Regions from separate parts of the Bradyrhizobium sp. GW821-FHT12B03 genome, predicted to be linked through region 1. Evidence: predicted binding sites of a transcription regulator. Region 1 holds the regulator's gene; each other region holds the start of a gene.

The links. Region 1 encodes LexA, which represses DNA repair genes until DNA is damaged. Its sites were predicted from a motif close to TGTTCNNNNTGTGTTCNG; they were not measured.
Region 2: the regulator LexA is predicted to act here: its motif matches at 1,248-1,265, upstream of AC1RUR_RS17410 (ribonuclease T2 family protein).
Region 3: the regulator LexA is predicted to act here: its motif matches at 3,339-3,356, upstream of uvrA (excinuclease ABC subunit UvrA).
Region 4: the regulator LexA is predicted to act here: its motif matches at 2,202-2,219, upstream of AC1RUR_RS30760 (DNA recombination protein RmuC).

Annotation. Positions count from the first base shown of each region.
Region 1 covers NZ_JBXAQU010000018.1:31,694-36,365, forward strand. The annotation lists gene AC1RUR_RS28400 (hypothetical protein) at 144-575, opposite strand; gene AC1RUR_RS28405 (hypothetical protein) at 767-970, opposite strand; gene lexA (transcriptional repressor LexA) at 1,158-1,859, opposite strand; gene AC1RUR_RS28415 (molybdopterin molybdotransferase MoeA) at 2,036-3,247, opposite strand; gene AC1RUR_RS28420 (hypothetical protein) at 3,479-3,673, opposite strand; gene AC1RUR_RS28425 (HAD family hydrolase) at 3,843-4,466, opposite strand; gene AC1RUR_RS28430 (alpha-hydroxy acid oxidase) at 4,481-4,672, opposite strand, start outside.
Region 2 covers NZ_JBXAQU010000008.1:82,448-87,119, forward strand. The annotation lists gene AC1RUR_RS17405 (23S rRNA (adenine(2030)-N(6))-methyltransferase RlmJ) at 1-435, opposite strand, end outside; gene AC1RUR_RS17410 (ribonuclease T2 family protein) at 509-1,201, opposite strand; gene AC1RUR_RS17415 (hypothetical protein) at 1,321-1,782, opposite strand; gene AC1RUR_RS17420 (hypothetical protein) at 1,967-2,266, shown strand; gene AC1RUR_RS17425 (DUF3617 domain-containing protein) at 2,311-2,841, shown strand; gene AC1RUR_RS17430 (ATP-binding protein) at 2,954-4,342, opposite strand; gene AC1RUR_RS17435 (response regulator) at 4,361-4,672, opposite strand, start outside.
Region 3 covers NZ_JBXAQU010000018.1:168,967-173,638, reverse strand. The annotation lists gene AC1RUR_RS29070 (DUF2306 domain-containing protein) at 1-364, opposite strand, end outside; gene AC1RUR_RS29065 (single-stranded DNA-binding protein) at 565-1,059, opposite strand; gene AC1RUR_RS29060 (outer membrane protein) at 1,523-2,272, shown strand; gene AC1RUR_RS29055 (outer membrane protein) at 2,510-3,178, shown strand; gene uvrA (excinuclease ABC subunit UvrA) at 3,453-4,672, shown strand, end outside.
Region 4 covers NZ_JBXAQU010000020.1:159,647-164,318, reverse strand. The annotation lists gene truA (tRNA pseudouridine(38-40) synthase TruA) at 1-488, opposite strand, end outside; gene fmt (methionyl-tRNA formyltransferase) at 488-1,411, opposite strand; gene def (peptide deformylase) at 1,555-2,079, opposite strand; gene AC1RUR_RS30760 (DNA recombination protein RmuC) at 2,251-3,450, shown strand; gene AC1RUR_RS30755 (AmpG family muropeptide MFS transporter) at 3,523-4,672, shown strand, end outside.

The DNA of each region.
Region 1 (4,672 bases):
CGCGCAAACTTCGTGCGACGGGGAGGTGCGGGGCAGATCTCGGCGGACTGGATTCTCGGGACACAAACCACACCATCTCGCCGGCCACGGCCGGCGATGGCAATTTCAATCCTGGCTCCGACCCGTGGGCCGGGGGCGCTATCTCAACCGATCGGCAGGCGGGTGATCGTCGGCCTGTCGGCGATGATCTGCGGCTTGTGTTCGCGCTCGCCGACCGGCTGGGTCACCGGCAATTGCAGCACGGTCGCGCGCTGGCCTTCGACCAGCTGGGTCACCAGCACGTATTTGCCGTCGGGGAATTCGATCGCGTCGTGATGACGATCGGGAATGTGCGGATCGATCTTGCCGAACTTGCCGACGCGTGAGTTGATCGTGCGCGTCCAGATCCAGCGATTGTCGTAGCGGACGTTGTCGGCGAAGGCGAGCTCCGTTCCCGGCAGCAGGCAGACCGCGACGGACATGTCGGCCTCGGAGGCGAAGCCACGCGTCGAGGTGCCACGGAAGGTTGTCGTGACGATCGTCTCGCCGACCTCTGCGGGGCGCGTCGCGACGGCGTGCAGGCTGTAGTCACACATCGGGTGCTCCTCATTCGGAGATAGCAACCCGCGTCTCTTCCGAGGCGCAGGCCTCTATCAGAGTGGAAGCCCCCAAGCTCTGCTTGGTTGTAGGCAAATCTGCGGCTTGGGTCCGCAGGCTGCCATCACAATATCTTTTTCAAATGCATTGGGAACAAAGCCCACTCCCGTGCATTTCGCGTGCTTCTCCGTCAGCGACCAGCAGGTGCCGACCAGCCTGAATACGGCCAGACCGGTTGCGACGGCTGCGCGACGGCGTTGCGGGCATTGCGGAATTGTTCGCTGGTCATTGCCGGCGACGTCTTGCGGGAATGGTGCGATGGAGCAGCGAAGGCTTGCGACGCCGATGCTGCGATCAGCGCTATCGTGACTGTGCTCAAGACGATCTTGCGCATGGTTGTCTCCCCGGTTTGCGCACAGGCCCGCGAAGCGATGAGTGCTTCGTTGCGGCGCGCCGAGGATCTAGCGCTGGAGAGGTGGCCGGATAATCTGTGCAAAACCAGAAAGACTATCCAGCCGGAGCGGACAATCGTCCGCTCCAATTGCTCGGGTGTGGTTGCCGACTGCCGCCGCGCGGACGGTTCAGTACTTCCGGTAAAGGCCGATCAGCTTGCCCTGAATCTTCACCCGATTGGGCGGCAGGATGCGGACCTCATAGGCCGCATTGGCGGGCTCGAGCGCAATCGAGGCGCCGCGGCGGCGGAAGCGCTTCAGCGTTGCCTCCTCGTCATCGATCAGCGCCACGACGATGTCGCCGGTGTCGGCAGTCTCGTTGCGCTGGATCAGCGCCATGTCGCCGTCGAGGATGCCGGCTTCGACCATCGAATCGCCGCGCACTTCGAGCGCGTAATGCTCGCCCGAGCCGAGCATGTCAGGCGGTACGCTGATCGTGTGGCTGCGGGTCTGCAACGCTTCGATCGGCGTGCCGGCCGCGATGCGGCCCATGACAGGTACCGCGACGGGGCGCTCGCCGTCGTCCACGGGCGCGCTGGAGCTCGTTCGCACCTTGCCGAGATTGCCTTCGATGACGCTCGGCGTGAAGCCGCGACGACTGCCGGCGGCGGCCTGGAGCTCGGGCAGCTTGATGACTTCAATCGCGCGGGCGCGATTGGGCAGTCGCCGAATGAAGCCACGCTCCTCCAGTGCGGTGATCAGGCGATGGATGCCCGATTTCGAGCGCAGGTCGAGCGCGTCCTTCATCTCGTCGAAGGAGGGCGGCACGCCGCTTTCCTTCAGACGCTCACTGATGAACCGCAGAAGCTCGTATTGTTTGCGCGTTAGCATCTCGACCAAAGTCCCCCGGTTGATGTCGTTCGATTCCGAGACGTTCAATTCAGCGATAAGCCGCTAGATGCTCGAAACAAATCATGAACGGACACTATATGTTCGATACATGTTCCGCAACTGCTTAATTTACCGTGAACGCGACAAAGTTCGCGGAACGCACGTGTCCGCAGCGTTCAGACGGGCAGCAGCAGCACCTCGCAAGGCGAGCCGGCCTCGGCCTTCGGCGCGAACGGCGCGCGCACGAGAAGTGCCTGTGCCGCAGCGAGATTCGCAAGCAGCGAGGAATCCTGGTTATTGACGGGAAGGGCGACGAGCGTGCCGTCGTCGCGGCGCTCCAGGCGCGCGCGCAGATAGTCTTCGCGCTGGTCATTGGCTCCGACATCGCGGCCGAGCACGGCGCGCTCGCGACGGTGATGAATCATCTGTTGGCCCGACAGAGCGCGAATCAGAGGCACCATGAACAGGAAGGCGCACACATAGGAGGACACGGGATTGCCGGGCAGGCCGATCACGCGCATCGGCCCCAACCGCCCGTGCATCATCGGCTTGCCCGGCCGCATCGCGATCTTCCAGAACGCCATCGCGATACCTTCGTCCCTCAGCGCCTGCTGGACCAGATCGTGGTCGCCTACCGAGGCACCGCCGGTGGTGATCAGGATGTCGGCGCCGCTCTCGCGGGCACGGCGGATGCCGGCCGTGGTGGCTGCCAGCGTATCGGCGGCCACACCGAGGTCGATGGTATCTGCGCCCTCCTGGCGGGCGAGGGCGTGCAGGGCATAGCCGTTGGAATAGACGATCTGGCCGGGACCCGGCGTTGAGCCCGGCATCACCAGCTCGTCGCCGGTGGCGAGGATCGCAACCTTCGGGCGGCGACGGACGGGCAGGTGCGGGTGGTTCATCCCGGCGGTGAGGGCGAGGTCGCGCTCGGTGAGCCTGATACCCTTGCGCAGCAGCACGTCGCCTTCGCGGAAATCGACGCCGGCAGGGCGGATGTGCCGACCGGCGATAGCGGCTTCCTTGATCGTGATGTGCTTGCCCTCGGCGACCGTGTCCTCCTGGATCACGACCGCGTCCGCGCCAGCGGGAACGACGCCGCCGGTGAAGATGCGCATCGCTTGGCCGGCACCGACCGATCCCGCAAACGGCCGGCCCGCCGCGACCTCGCCGATCACCGTGAGCTGCGTGCCGACCGTGGCCGCATCGGCCGCCCGCACCGCATATCCGTCCATCGCCGACATCGCCTCCGGCGGCTGCGTACGCCGCGCCGCGATGTCGCGCGCGAGCACGCGGTGGAACGCGTCGTTGAGGCAGACCATCTCTTCGGACAACGGCTCTGCGTCCGCCAGCACCGCGGCAAGCGCGTCAGAAACCGGCATCAAGGCCACGGGAAAACTCCTGCTCGACACGTTCGGACGAATGTTCCGCGAGTCTTCTACCCGAGCGCGGGCGCAGAGGCAAAAACAGCGGCATGGCGGGATGATTCATCCCGCAGCTTCCGCCTGGTATCGAGGGGTGACGTGTCAGAACCGGCGCGGCATGGTCCGAACGACGAGAAGAACCGGCACGAGGGTGACCACGGCAATCACGAGAATGACGAGAGCCGCGGCCAGCACCGGTCAACTCCTCGCTGGTTCGTCCGGACTGACGTCAGGAGCCTTGGGGCCTTGGTCCTTGTCGGGCAGCGGATCGGCCTGCGATTTCAGGTCGGCGGCCTTGCTGATCAGTTTGGCGGAAAGGTCAGAATCCGAAGTCGTTCTGGCGAATTCAAGCAGGAGAGAGGCCTGTTTGGTGAGGTAGGTCTTGCCCAACACGATGATGCGTCCGTCCGTAGAAGTCCCAACGGACTCAAGAGTCCGGAAGCAGGCATTCCGTTCCCGGAACTCTGTATAAAAATGTACAAAGTGACTTGGTTCCTCGTCTCGCGGCCAAATCGGTTCCGGGGAACTCGCCGGTTTCCACCCGCAGGACGATGTATCTCGATCAGATTCCGAGCGCTTTGAGCGCTTCTCCGACGTCGCGGGGCGAGGTCACGTGCACCGCGATCAATCCGCGCGCCCGGGCTCCCTCGATGTTCTCGGCGAGGTCGTCGAAGAATAGGATCCGGTTCGCCGGCACGCCCATCGCGGCGACGACATGGTCGAAGGCCTCCGCGTCCGGTTTGCGCAGGCCGATGCTGGAGGACAAATAGAGCTCGCGGAAATGGCCGAGCAGGTCGGCATACTCCTTCGAGAAGTAGTCCACATGCGGCTGGTTGGTGTTGGAGAAGGCATAAAGCGGCATCTGCCGGGCGGCGCGCGGCAACAGCTCCGCGATATCGGGCATCTCGCCGGCGAAGATCGCATTCCATCCCTCCAGGAACTGCGCGTCCGAAATGCCGATCCCGAGCGAAGCACGTAGCGAGGCGAAATAATCCTCGTCGCTGATCTTGCCGACCTCGTGCAGCCGGTAGGCCTCGTCACGCACATAGCGTGCGACGATGGCTTCGGGCTCGCAGCCGGCATGTCCTGCCCAGCAGGCGATCGCCTTGGAGAAATCGATGTCGAGCACCACGCGCCCGAGATCGAACAGCAGCGCATCCGCGCTGCCGGGAGAGAGCGAGGTCATTGCATCCTTTCAGGTCAGTATCGGTAAGGCTCGTGGTCGAACAGCGGGAACGCGCTGAACACGCCCGGCGCATTCGTCGCGGTGGCGGGGTGCAGGCAGGATTTGTCGACCTCGGCGAATGAGGTGGCGCCCAACAGGCCGAGACAGCGCAGCACCTCGTCTTCCAGCAACTCCAGCATCCGCGTTACGCCGGTTTCGCCGGCCGC
Region 2 (4,672 bases), on a different contig from region 1:
GTCGAGATCGACCACGCGGGCCTGCTCGTCGCGGCGCAGCACGTCGATCAGCGCCTTGCGTGCCTTCGGCTCGAGCTCGCAGGCCACGAGCCGGTCCTGCGGCCTGAGCAGGCCGCGCGCGATCAGCGGCGAGCCGGGATAGGCCTTGAGCTCGCCCTTCGGATTGAAGGCGCGGACGATGTCGAGATAGGGTTTTGTGAGCGCGATGGTCTCGTTCGACAGGCGCGCCTGCATCAGCCGCGCGATGCCGGTCAGCCATTCGCCGCTGCGGCGTGCCTCGTCGCTTTCGAGATCGTACAGGCCGGCGCCGGCATGGGTGTCGATGACGCGGAACGCCCCAGGCTTGTCCTGCAAATAAGTGAGGATGCGCGCCAGCACGATGTGCTTGATGACATCGGCGAAGTTGCCGGCATGAAAGGCGTGACGGTAGTTCATGGCGGAGAGTTACGACATCGCGCGATGAAAGTAACTCCCGTCATTCCGGGGGCGGTGCGCCGTTGCGATCTGGCTACCCGCCCCTGATCGGCGGCATCGTCACCTGGTCGCGGCGGCAGGCGCGGCGGTCGATCTCCTCGCAGGCGCGGAATTGCAGGTCCTTGCTGAGGCAGATGCGGACCTCGGACAGCCGCGTCCGGTTGCAGGTGACCGAGACCGCGGCGCTGCCGAGGCCCGGATTGGCCTTGATGAAGGCCTCCTCGACCTCCGCCGGTGCCACGGTCTTGGCCTGCGACAGGTCGAGATACTCGGCCGGAATCTTGATCGCGGCGCGCGCTTTGCGGATCGCCTCGAAATAGCTGCGGTCGGCGAGCCCCGAGCAGGTGCCGTGCTTGTCCCATTCGTTGAAGATCAGGCCTGGCGCCGGCATCAGGTCGAGCATCGATGAGACGATGCTCCGGCTCAGCCGCGGCGCCGGCCGCTGGCAATATTCCGGAAAGCCGTTCTCATATTGCGGCCACAGCCCGTGCACCACGAAAGCGAAGGGCCGGCCGCCGCACTGGATCTGGGAGCGGCCGCCGCGTTCGGCCGCCTCCTCGCAAAAGGAGGGCGACCACGACAGCGACAGCACATAGAAATCGAATTCGCCGGGCGCGTTCTGCCGCTTGTCCTGGGCCTTCGCGACGTCCGCCAGCGAGACCAGACCGGCGGCAAGCGGCAGCGAGATCATCAGGCGGGAGAAGGAATGCAATCTGGAATGAAACATGGCGACGCCCCTCAACTAGACTGTGCAAGCGAGCCTAGCAGGCGATGAGAACATTTCAAGAACAAAATGCGAGCAATCACCGTTCGGCGGGTTGATCGGCCGAAATCAGGACTTCCGAATCAGGGCCTGGCGGCGCGGCAGGCCGGATTGTAGGCCCAATTGCGGTCGACGCCGACCACGCACCACTCGACGCCGTTGCCATAGCCGGCGAAGCCGCCATCCTCGACAAGCGAGAAATGCACCTTGCGCACCTTGCCGTCGGTCAGCATGGCGTCAGCGCTGCAATAGCGGCGCGGAATGTTGTCGGACTGCCAGGGCCGGAACGCGGTCTCGCGAACGGCGGAGAAGCCGGTGATCTTCAAGGAAGAATTCCAGAACGTGCTTTCCTTTTCCCAGAACTGGGTGGCGATCGTCGGCAGCGCCCGTTCGCAATCGGCGACCGTGCCGTCATAGCGCGGTCCGCTCAGCCAGAAATTCATTTCCAGCGGATTGGCGGCCCTGGCCTCGCCGAGCGACAGCGCCCCGAACATGAGGCCGAGCAAAGCGGCAAAGCGGAGCGATTTCTGGGAGGGGGCGCGCATGGTCAATCCGGACGGCTGAAGTCTTGCGAAGTCCGGACGGTGCCGCGAAGGCCGGGGCAGGTCAAGTGCAACGCGGCAACACTTCGCCAGGAGTTGACCACAACGTCGCGCCCAGACGGCTTCGGTTCTTTTCACTTCCGTTCCGGCACCGTAAACTGGCGGCCAGCCAATTGGAGTGACGGTAATGCGAATCATTGCGGCCGCGGGTCTTCTCGCCAGCCTGGTTGTCTCGGGTATGGTGGCGAGCCAGTCGGCGCGTGCCGACTACGTGCTGCCGTTCAAGGGCAACGATACCGGCGGCATCATCGCCTATTCGATGGCGACCCAGGTCGATGCGCGGCAGGTCGCAGTCGATCACTGCGCGCGCTACGGCAAGGTCGTCAAAATCCTCGGGGTGCAGGCCTATGAGGGCGGCTACATCTCGTTCTCCTGCCGCTGGGTGCCCTATGGCGCCGCCGACCGGCCGATCCGCACGCTGTACTGAGGCGCTTTCGTAACGTCGCGATCTTTCAGCCGGGAGCTTCCCACATGACGCGCAAACTCGCTTTGCTCGGCTCGGCACTTTGCCTTGTGTTGTCGGCGGGTAGCAGCAGTGCCGACGATCTGCCGGTGCGCAAGGCCGGCTTGTGGGAACTGAAGATGGTCAGGAGCGGCTCTGCGATGCCGGAAATGACCATGCAGCACTGCACCGACGAGACCGTCGACAAGGAGATGAACAACAACGCCTCCCCGATGGCCAAGCAGGTCTGCGCCAAGCAGGACATCAAGAAGACGGCGACCGGTTATGTCACCGATTCCGAGTGCAGCGTCGCCGGCATCAGCACCACCTCGCATGCCGAGATCACGGGCGATTTCAACTCGGCCTATACGGTGAAGACCTCCTCGCACGCGCAAGGCGGCGCCGCCGGCGCGGCGGGGCGCGACACCACCATGACGCTCGAAGCGAAATGGCTGGGCGCCTGCAAGCCGGACCAGAAGCCCGGCGACATCGTGATGCCCGGCGGCTTCAAGATGAACGTGCGCGACGTCGACAAGCTGAAGGCGCTGCTGCCGAAGTAGGGTGAGCGTAGTTCGTAGCCCGGATGGAGCGCAGCGAAATCCGGGGCCTTGCATCCGTGGTGAAGAAAAGAATCCCGGATTGCGCTACGCTCCATCCGGGCTACGTTACCGGCTAAACCGGAATCCTGACACTCGCCCTTAGTCCGCCCATCGGGCTGTCGCCGAGCGTGATGTCGCCGCCATGCGAGCGGGCGATGTCGCGGGCGATCGCAAGGCCGAGGCCCGTGCCGCCTTCGTCCTGGTTGCGGGCGTTGTCCAGCCGCAGGAACGGCTTGAACACCTCTTCGCGCAAGTGCGCGGGAATGCCGGGGCCGTCGTCGTCGACCGTGACGGTCAGATAACGGTGATCGCGCTGGCCGGTGATGGCGATGCTCTTGCCGTAGCGCGCCGCATTGGTGACGAGGTTGGCGAGGCAGCGCTTGAACGAGGCCGGCTTCACCGTCACCACCGGCAGTCCGTTGAATGCGACGGTTGCAGCGTGACCGTGGCGTTCGGCATCGCTGCGCAGCTCCTCGAGCGCCTGCGCCATGTCGGTCGGCTGCGACTGCTCGCCGGAATCGCCGCGGGCGAAGGCGAGGTAATCCTCCAGCATCATCGACATCTCGTCGACGTCCTTGCGCATGCCCTCGAGCTCGGGGTTGTCGCCGATCAGCGCCAGCTCGAGCTTGAAGCGGGTCAGGATGGTGCGCAGATCGTGGCTGACGCCGGCGAGCATCGCGGTGCGCTGCTCCATGGTGCGCTCGATGCGCGATTTCATTTCGAGGAAGGCGACCGCCGCGCGCCGCACCTCACGCGCGCCGCGCGGCCTGAAATTCGGCGCCTCGCGGCCCTTGCCGAAGCTCTCGGCGGCATCGGCAAGCCGCAGGATCGGCCTGATCTGGTTGCGCAGGAACAGCACCGCGACGATCAAGAGGATCGAGGACGTGCCGACCATCCAGAACAGGAAGATCTCCGAATTCGAGGCATAGGCCGCACTGCGCTGCGCGAACACGCGCATCACGGCGTCGTCGAGCTGGATGCGGATCTCGACCAGGTTGGAGCGGCCGACCGTGTCGATCCAGAACGAGCGCCCGATCTGGCGGCCGAGCTGCACCGACAGCGTCTGGTCGAGCAGCGAGAAGAACGGCTTTGGTCCCGGCGGCGGCATGTCGCCGGCGGGCAGGAAATCGACGACGAGGCCGAGGCGCTGCTGGGCGATGCGGCGGATCTCGTTGCGGTCCTTGTCCTGCGGATAGCCCTTGTAGACGTCGATCAGCGCGGCGATGTCCTGCACCACCGCGGCCGACAGGCGGCGCGTCACCGTGTTCCAGTGCCGTTCCATGAACACGAAGGCGACGACGGATTGCAGGATCACCATGGGCACGATCATGATGAGGAGCGCGCGGGCATAGAGGCCGGTCGGCATCCAGCCCTTGAACGCGTTGCCCATCCAGCCATTGGCGGCGGAGACGCGGCCGGCCGCGCTCTTGAGCAGCGTCAGGCCGGTATCGATCGTGCTCATCGGTCGCGCTTCACTGCTTTATGGCGAGGCCACCAGCCGGTAGCCGATGCCGCGCACCGCCTGGAGGAATAGCGGATTGGCGGGATCGGTCTCGATCTTGCGCCTGAGGCGGTTGATCTGCACGTCGACGGCGCGCTCGTTGACGCTGCCATTGCCGGTCAGGGCGCTGCGCGGCACGGTCTCGCCCGGCGTCTCCGAGAGAATCCGCAGCATCTCGCGCTCGCGGTCGGTGAGGTGGATGACCTCCTCGCCCTGGCGCAATTCGCCGCGATCGAGATGGTAGACGTAGGGGCCGAACGCGATCTTCTCCACCATTGCGGCCTGCGGCGG
Region 3 (4,672 bases), 140 kb from region 1:
CGGGCACCAGCGTGAACAGGCCCGCCACCAGCAGCGCGCCGGCGAAGATGAAGATCATCATCCGCCGGTGGTCGGCCACCCGATGGGTGTGTGCCCGCCAAACCGCCAGCGGCAGCACCACCAGCGTGAAGACCGACAAGAGATGGATCGGGCCGAACGGCCCGACCAGGCGGATCTGGTGGATCCAGAACGACGAGGCGGCGACGATCGCCATCAGCCCCACCCAGATCCAGCCGATCGTCCGGTGCGGCAGCGTGCCCTTGGGGGCGGCAAACTGGACCAGGCCGAGCAGGAAGGCGGCCATCGCGGCGAAGGCATGCAGCGGGATCGCTGGAGCGGCCTCAAGCAGCGGCGCGAGACTCATGCAGGGGCTTCCTCCGATCGACAGATCCATGTGAATAGGATTAACATGAAGTTAATACCATTCACATCAAGGCCCGTCAAAAGGCCTGAGGCCGCACATGAAGCAAGCCCGGAAAAACCGAGCTTTACCCGCCAATTGGTAAGAAATCCTGTCGCTTCACGCGAGCAAGGTGACATCCGGGGCGAAGCGCCCCGCCCGCCTCAGAACGGGATGTCGTCGTCCATGTCGCTGTTGCGGCCACCGCCGCCGGCGGCAACGGCCCGGCGCGGTGCGCTGCTGACGGGACCGGAGGAGCCGAAATCGCCGCCCGGCTCCTCGCCGAAGCTGCCGCCTCCCCCGCCGCCGCGGCCGTCGAGCATCGTCAGGGTCGAGTTGAAGCCCTGGAGCACGACCTCGGTGGAGTACTTCTCGACGCCGCTCTGGTCGGTCCACTTGCGGGTCTGCAGCGCGCCCTCGATGTAAACCTTGGCACCCTTCTTCAGATACTGCTCGGCGACCTTGCAGAGCCCTTCATTGAAGATCACGACGCGATGCCACTCGGTCTTTTCCTTGCGCTCGCCGCTGTTCTTGTCGCGCCAGGTCTCCGAGGTCGCGATGCTCAAATTCGCAATCGGCCGCCCGTCCTGGGTGCGGCGGATTTCAGGATCCTTGCCGAGATTTCCAACCAGAATGACCTTGTTGACGCTTCCCGCCATTGCCGCTCTCCGCTCCGAATGCCACTGAATCTAAAAGGCGGGGTCCGCGCGAAACGGTCCTCTGCCACCCTGTTGAGGCGAACCTATACGCTTGCGAGGTCGGATCAGCCCGTCACCCCTCAGGTTATCCCCATATATAGCATCGCTGGCGGATTTGTTCCAGATTTGTTCTCAGCCCCGACCCACCCCGAACAGGTGCCGAATTACCGGGCAAGGCAGGATTGAAAATTGCACAAGCCGATGAAACCGACGGAACTTTCTCGGGTTCCCCGGAATCGAAAAAATCCCTTAACATTCATCTACTTGACCTCTCTGACATTGGTTGGCGAGTGTGGCATTTCGGAGACGGACTCTGCCGCCGAACCGGGCTATCGTTGCCTCGGAATTAGATCATTTGGGCGTCGCGCCTGATGGCCCGCTTCGGGGATTTCTTGAGAAGCGGACAAGCTTGGGAGAGACCGTAATGAATAAAATCTTGGTGGTTGCATTTGGTGCCGCTGCGTTGGGCTTGGCGGCTCCTGCGAATGCGGCGGATATGGCCGCGCGTCCCTATACGAAGGCGCCGATGGTCGCGCCCTCGCCCATTTATAACTGGACCGGCTTCTACGTCGGTGTTCAGGGGGGCGGCGGCTGGGGCCGCAGCGACGAAACTTTCTTCGGGACTCCCAATACGGCGGTTTTTGCTGGAACGCAGAAGTACGATACCAACGGCGGCTTTGTTGGTGGCGTGTTCGGCTACAATTGGCAGTCCGGCCCGGTCGTCTTCGGCATCGAGGGCGATTATCACTGGGCTGACATCAGCGGCCGTTCTGCCGAGATCAATGCCGGCGTCGGCGACACCTACTTCACGAAGATTCGCGGCTTCGGTGACATCAAGGGCCGTCTTGGCTATTCGACCGGTCCCGCCCTCCTGTTCGTCAGCGGCGGCGCCGCGGTCGGCGACATCCAGCACCGTTATGATGGCGTTCCCGGAAACGTCTTCGTCCAGAACGACTGGCGCTGGGGTTGGACCGTCGGTGCCGGCGCCGAATACATGTTCGCTCCGAACTGGTCGGCCAAGGTCGAGTACAACTACATCGATTTCGGCAAGAGCACGATCCAGTACACCGCAGCGCCCACCAACCGCTCCGAGTGGACCGACACCGTTCACACCATCAAGGCTGGCGTGAACTATCACTTCAACTGGGGCAGCCCGGTCGTCGCGAAGTACTGATATCCATCTGATATCATTTGAAGATCAAAGGCCGGCCCCGCGCCGGCCTTTTTGCTTTGGGTTCCAGCCTCGCAACAATCAGTCAGTGACCATTACGTTTTGTAACTGTTGTGGCTTTTGGGAGACACAACTTGCAGCTTTATTGGTGTAAGCACGACATCAGTTGGACCACAGCGTCCGATGCCCTTCCCGATCGTGGAAGGCACAACAGAAACTGGGACTGGGATTAAGTTGAAAATGAAGAAGGTTTTGCTGGCTTCGGCCTGTTTGTTCGCTTTGGCTGCCCCCGCATCGGCGGCTGATCTCGCGGCCCGCCCCTACACCAAGGCTCCGGTGGCTGTGGCTTCGGTCTACAACTGGACCGGCTTCTACCTCGGTATCGTCGGCGGCGGCGCCTGGGAAAACGCTTCGGGCGACCCGAAGATGAAGGGTGGCTTCGTCGGCGGCACCGCCGGCTACAACTGGCAGACCGGCAACGTCGTGTTCGGCATCGAGGCCGATGGCGCCTGGGCTGATGTCAGCGCTTCGGCAACCGACGCGCTCACCGGCATCACCGCCACCTCCAAGACCGACGCCATGGGCACCGTGCGCGGCCGCATCGGCTACGCCGTCAACCAGGTGCTGTTCTACGGCACCGGTGGTTACGCCTGGATCGACAACAAGATCACCCTCGCCGCTGGTGGCGCGAGCGTCTCCGACAGCAAGTTCCACTCCGGCTGGACCGTCGGCGCGGGCGTCGAGGCGTTCTTCGCTCCGCAGTGGTCGGTCAAGGGCGAGTACCTCTATCGCAGCCTCGGCGGCGAGACCTACTTCTCGGGCGCACTGCCCACCGGCACGCTCAACTTCCACACCGTGCAGGTCGGCGTGAACTATCACTTCGGGGGCCCGATCGTCGCGAAGTACTGATCGCTACCGACGTCACATCGTTACGAAAGGCCGGCCTTGTGCCGGCCTTTTTGTTGTCGTGCGCACGATCCACCCGTTTCAGGATGGTCGCTGCTGCCAGATGCCGCCAGCGCGCCAACAATCCGTTGACGATTCGCAAGTCGCACTGGAAATCCGTCGCCGTTCTTCCTACGTTCGCTGACAACCCCATCGGCGCCGATCCCGGTTCCGGGCGAAGCGCGCCTTTTTTGCTGGCGCGGTCGCGCACCCATGGGATTCCTTGAGGGCAACTCGGATGGATGAAGTGATCAAGGCGAAGCGCCAACAACAGAACGCGGGCTCCAGCCTGCGCGCAATTACGATCCGTGGCGCGCGCGAGCACAACCTCAAGAACATCGACGTCGAGATTCCCCGCGACAAGCTGGTGGTGTTCACCGGCCTCTCCGGCTCCGGCAAATCCTCACTCGCCTTCGACACCATCTATGCCGAGGGCCAGCGCCGCTACGTCGAATCGCTGTCGGCCTATGCGCGCCAGTTCCTGGAGATGATGCAGAAGCCCGACGTCGACCAGATCGACGGCCTGTCGCCGGCGATCTCGATCGAGCAGAAGACGACCTCGAAGAACCCGCGCTCCACCGTCGGCACCGTCACCGAGATCTACGACTACATGCGCCTGCTCTGGGCCCGCGTCGGCGTGCCCTATTCGCCGGCCACCGGCCTGCCGATCGAGAGCCAGACCGTTTCGCAGATGGTCGACCGCGTGCTGGCGCTGCCCGAAGGCACTCGCCTCTATCTGCTCGCGCCGGTCGTGCGCGGCCGCAAGGGCGAGTACAGGAAAGAGCTCGCCGAATGGCTCAAGAAGGGCTTTCAGCGCGTCAAGATCGACGGCACCTTCCATGAGCTCAGCGAGGCGCCGACGCTGGACAAGAAGTTTCCGCACGACATCGACGTCGTCGTCGACCGCATCGTGGTGCGTGCCGACATCGGCCAGCGCCTCGCCGAGAGCTTTGAGACCGCGCTGAAGCTCGCCGAGGGCCTCGCGGTGGTCGAATTCGCCGACGCGCCCGCGACGGCTGCCCCAGCTGAAGAGAAAAAGAAGACCGCGAAGATCCACGACAAGAGCGGGCCCGAGCGCATCCTGTTCTCGGAAAAATTCGCTTGTCCCGTCTCCGGCTTCACCATCCCCGAGGTCGAGCCGCGGCTGTTCTCGTTCAACAACCCCTATGGCGCCTGCCCCGCCTGCGGCGGCCTCGGCGTCGAGCAGCACGTCGACGAGGACCTCGTCATCCCCGACAAGGAGCTCGCGATCGGCAAGGGCGCGATCGCGCCCTGGGCCAAATCGTCGTCACCCTATTACACGCAGACGCTGACGGCGCTCGGCAAGCACTACAAGTTCACGCTGACCACCAAATGGAAGGATCTGCCGAAGAAGACGCAGAATGCCATCCTCCACGGCTCCGGCGAGGACGAGATCAAGTTCTCCTACGAGGACGGGGTGCGCTCCTACGACACCAA
Region 4 (4,672 bases), on a different contig from region 1:
TGGCACTCGGTGTCGCGAAAGGTCGTGAAATCGTGCTTGCCGAGCAGGCGCTGCGCGGCCGCATGCATAGCGTCAGCATCGAGCCGGCGCGGCACGCGCCAGGCGTGGCCGACGTCGAGCGCGAGATTGGCGCGGGTGTTGACGATGCGATAGCGGTAGTGGCGCTTGATGGCCGAGAAGCGCGCCTCGAAGCTATCAGGCACGATCTCGGCCTCCAGCACCGCGATCGGATGTGGGCGCAGATGCGCGTTGAGCCCGTCGCGAAACCGGCCCGGCGGAAACTGCTTCTCGATGTCGACATGCGCGACCTGGCCGCGCGCATGCACGCCGGCATCGGTGCGGCCGGCGCCATGGACGCGCAGATCCGCGCCGGTCATCGCCTTCACCGCCGCTTCCAATGCGCCCTGCACCGACGGCAGCGTGTCCTGCACCTGCCAGCCGAAGAACGGCGCGCCGTCATATTCGATGGTGAGCTTGTAGCGGGGCATCAGGCCAGCCGCATCGGCGGCTTCACAGGCACGCCGCGCAGGAAGTCCAGGGCCTGCATTCGGGCCTTGCCCTCGCGCTGGAGCTCGAGGATGCGGATCGCGCCGTCGCCGCAAGCGATGGTGAGCTGGTCGTCAAGCACAGCGCCCGGTGCGCCCGAGCCTTTCGCCAGCTCGCAGCGCAGGATCTTCAGGCGCGCGTTCTCGAGCTCGGCCCAGGCGCCGGGGAACGGCGACAGGCCATGGATGTGGCGCAGCACGGCGTGCGCGGGCCTGGTCCAGTCGATCCGCGCCTCGGCCTTGTCGATCTTGGCGGCATAGGTGACGCCGTCCTCGCTCTGCTTCTTGAGCTGGAGCCCGCCGCGGTCGAGCGCGGCCATCGCGCGCACCATCAGGTCGGCGCCGAGCCGGGACAGGCGATCGTGCAGATCGACGGCGGTCATGGTGTCCGATATGGCAAGACGTTCGGCCATGGCGACATCGCCGGTGTCGAGGCCGACATCCATCTTCATCACCATCACGCCGCTCTCGGCGTCGCCCGCCATGATCGCGCGGTTGATCGGCGCGGCGCCGCGCCAGCGCGGCAAGAGCGAAGCATGCAGATTGTAGCAGCCGAGCTTCGGTGCATCGAGGATCGCCTGCGGCAGGATCATGCCGTAGGCGACGACGACGGCCGCATCGGCATCAAAGGCGCGAAACGCGTCGAGCGCTTCCTCTGTCTTCAGCGTCTTCGGCGTCAGCACGGGCACGCCGAGTCTTCGCGCGGCTTCCTCCACCGGCGTCGGCTGCAATTGCAGGCCGCGCCGCCCGCCCGGCTTCGGCGCGCGGGTGTAGACGGCCACGATCTCGTGGCCATGCGCGACGAGCTCGAGCAGCGTCGGCACGGAGAAATCGGGCGTGCCCATGAAGATCAGGCGGAGGGGCATGTGGCTGCGTTCGGTGAGAGTTCTTGTTCTCCGTCATGCCCGGGCTTGTCCCGGGCATCCACGGTCTTGGCAACAAAGCAAGCAAGGCGTGGATGGCCGGGTCAAGCCCGGCCATGACGACGTGAGAGAGAGATGAGCCCTGCTTACTCCGCGCGCTTGGCGGCTTTCTCGAACTTCTTGATCACGCGGTCGCGCTTGAGCTTCGACAGGTAGTCGACGAACAGCACGCCATTGAGATGGTCGATCTCGTGCTGGATGCAGGTGGCGTAGAGGCCTTCGGCGTCCTCCTCGTGCACCTTGCCGTCGAGATCGGTGAAGCGCACGCGCACCTTCGCGGGGCGCTCGACCTCCTCGTAATATTCGGGAATCGACAGGCAGCCTTCCTCATAGACCGACAATTCCTCGGACGAGGCGATGACTTCCGGATTGATGAAGACGCGCGGCTCCGGCTTGGTCTCGCCGTTCTCGTCGCGCTTGGCGAGGTCCATGGTGATCAGCCGCAGCGGCTGCGCGATCTGGATCGCCGCAAGCCCGATGCCGGGTGCGTCATACATGGTCTCGAACATGTCGTCGGCAAGCTTGCGGATCTCCGTCGTGACCTTCTCGATCGGCTTGGAGACCAGACGCAGCTGCTTGTCGGGCAGGATGATGATTTCTCTGAGGGCCATGGCCGCGATTTAAGCCGCATGCCGGATGCGGTCAATGCGGCCGGGAACTCCGTTAACCCTCCGCTAACCATAAAACTTCAGGTTTCGTTAACCATAAAAATTAACGGGGCATTTACCGGAAATGTTCGCTATTCGTTCGTGCGGCCAGCCGAATCGGATAGAAGGACGGGCATGAACGAGATCATTTTCGTGGCTGGCGACTGGCCGGTGCGCACGATCGATGCACTCATCGGCTTCGGCGTCCTGGTCCTCATCCTGCTGCTGGTCATCGCCGTGGTGATTGCACGCTCGGGGCGGCGCGGGGCGGAACTCGCGATGGCGAACGCCATCCGCGCCGACGAGCTCGAAGAGCGCATCAGCCAGATGCTGCACGCCCAGAGCGAGGCTTCCGGCCGGGTCGACGCCATGACCCAGGCGCTGGCCGGCCGCCAGGCGGAGATGGCACGGGCGGTCAACGAGCGGCTGGATTCGGTGACCCATCGCGTCGGCCAGTCCATGGAGCACTCGACCCGCAACACCATGGAGAGCCTGCACGCCCTGCACGAGCGGCTCGGCATCATCGACAACGCGCACAAGAATCTCACCGACCTCACGACGCAGGTCACCACCTTGCGCGACGTGCTCGCCAACAAGCAGTCGCGCGGTGCCTTCGGCCAGGCGCGGATGGAGGCGATCGTCCAGGACGGACTGCCGAAGGGCGCCTACGAGTTCCAGTTCACGCTTTCGACCGGCAAGCGGCCGGACTGCGTGGTGTTCCTGCCCGACCAGCGCCCGCTCTGCATCGACGCGAAGTTTCCGCTGGAGGCGATGACCGCGCTGCACGACGCCCGCACCGACGAGGAGAAGCGCATCGCCACGCAGCGGCTGCGCGGCGACGTGATGAAGCATGTCAGCGACATCGCCGAAAAATATCTCGTCGCCGGCGAGACCCAGGAGATGGCGCTGATGTTCGTGCCGTCGGAATCGGTCTACGCCGAGATCCATGACGGTTTCGACGACGTGATCCAGAAGGCCTATCGCGCCCGCGTCGTGCTGGTGTCGCCCTCGCTCCTGATGCTGGCGATCCAGGTGATGCAGCAGATCATGAAGGACGCGCGCATGCGCGACGCCGCCGACCAGATCCGCACCGAGGTCATCAAGCTCGGCGACGACCTCGGCCGCCTGCGCGACCGCGTGCTGAAATTGCAGAAGCATTTTGCCGACGTGAACGAGGACGTCCGCCAGGTGCTGATTTCCGCCGACAAGATCGAGAAGCGTGCGGGCCGGATCGAAGAGCTCGATTTCAGCAAGGCCGATGCGCCGGAGGGCCCGCATCTGGTGGCAACAGGTGCGCCCGAGCTGTTCCCGCGGAAGCTCCAGGCGGGGGAGTGAGATGTTCACCTCGCCCCGCTTGCGGGGAGAGGAGGACGAGGCATCACGGCCAGAATCTGCTAACAAGCCCCCATGACCGCACCCGACGCAACCTCTGGAGCCACCCCGGCAACAACCAAGACGTCCAGCCGCTCCTCCTGGAGCGACGTGCTGACCGTCTATCTACAGCGACGCGTGCTCGTCGTGCTGTTGCTCGGATTTTCGGCCGGACTCCCCTTCTCCCTGGCTGGGCAGACCTTGCAGGCCTGGATGACGGAAAGCGGCGTCGATATCAAAACTATCGGCCTGTTCGCCTTTGTCGGCACGCCCTATTGGACCAAGGTGTTCTGGTCGCCACTGGTCGATGCGCTGGACATCCCGGTTCTCACGCGCTTGCTCGGACGGCGCCGCGCCTGGCTGATCCTGACGCAACTGATGCTGATGGCCGCCATCGTCCTGCTCGCGGGCTGCGACCCTGCACACGCTCCCGGCATCGTGGCCGCGGCAGCACTGTTGGTCACGACGGCTTCCGCCACGCAGGATATCGTGATTGATGCCTTTCGCGTCGAGAGTCTCGACGAAAGCGAGCAGGCAGCCGGTATGGCCTCCTATGTTGCGGCCTATCGGATAGCGGCCCTGGTGTCCGGCGCCGGGGCGCTGCTTCTGGTTAGCGGTTTTGTCGGCTGGGGCTTTGATCAACAACGCGCCTACAGCGTGACCTACGTGGTCATGGCAATCCTTGTCGTCATCGGAATCCTCGCGACGATTTTGGCGGTGGAGCCGGAGGGCTCGCGCCTTGCTCGAGCCGCGCATGCAGACCCACGCCAGCGCGCTCCCACGCAACGCATCGTTGAGGTTGCGGTTGCGAGCCTAAAGGACTTCCTGTCGCGCGACGCGGCCATCGCCATCCTTCTGTTCGTTGTGCTATTCAAGCTCGCCGACGCGTTGGCGACCGCGATGAACACGACATTTGCGCTGAAGATCGGATTTTCGCGCGTGGAGCTTGCCGCCATCCTCAAGGGCGTCGGCTTTGCCGCTGCGTTGCTCGGGGGCTTTGCCGGCGGCTTTGTCGCCCGCTCCTTTTCCTTGAGTACAAGCCTCTGGATCGGCGGCATTCTGCAAACAGTCGCTATTCTCGCCTTCTCATGGCAGGCCATGATCGGCCACGATGTTGCATGGCTGACGTTCGCCATCATTGCGGAGCAATTCACCGCCGGTGTCGGAACCGTAACGCTCGTCGCCT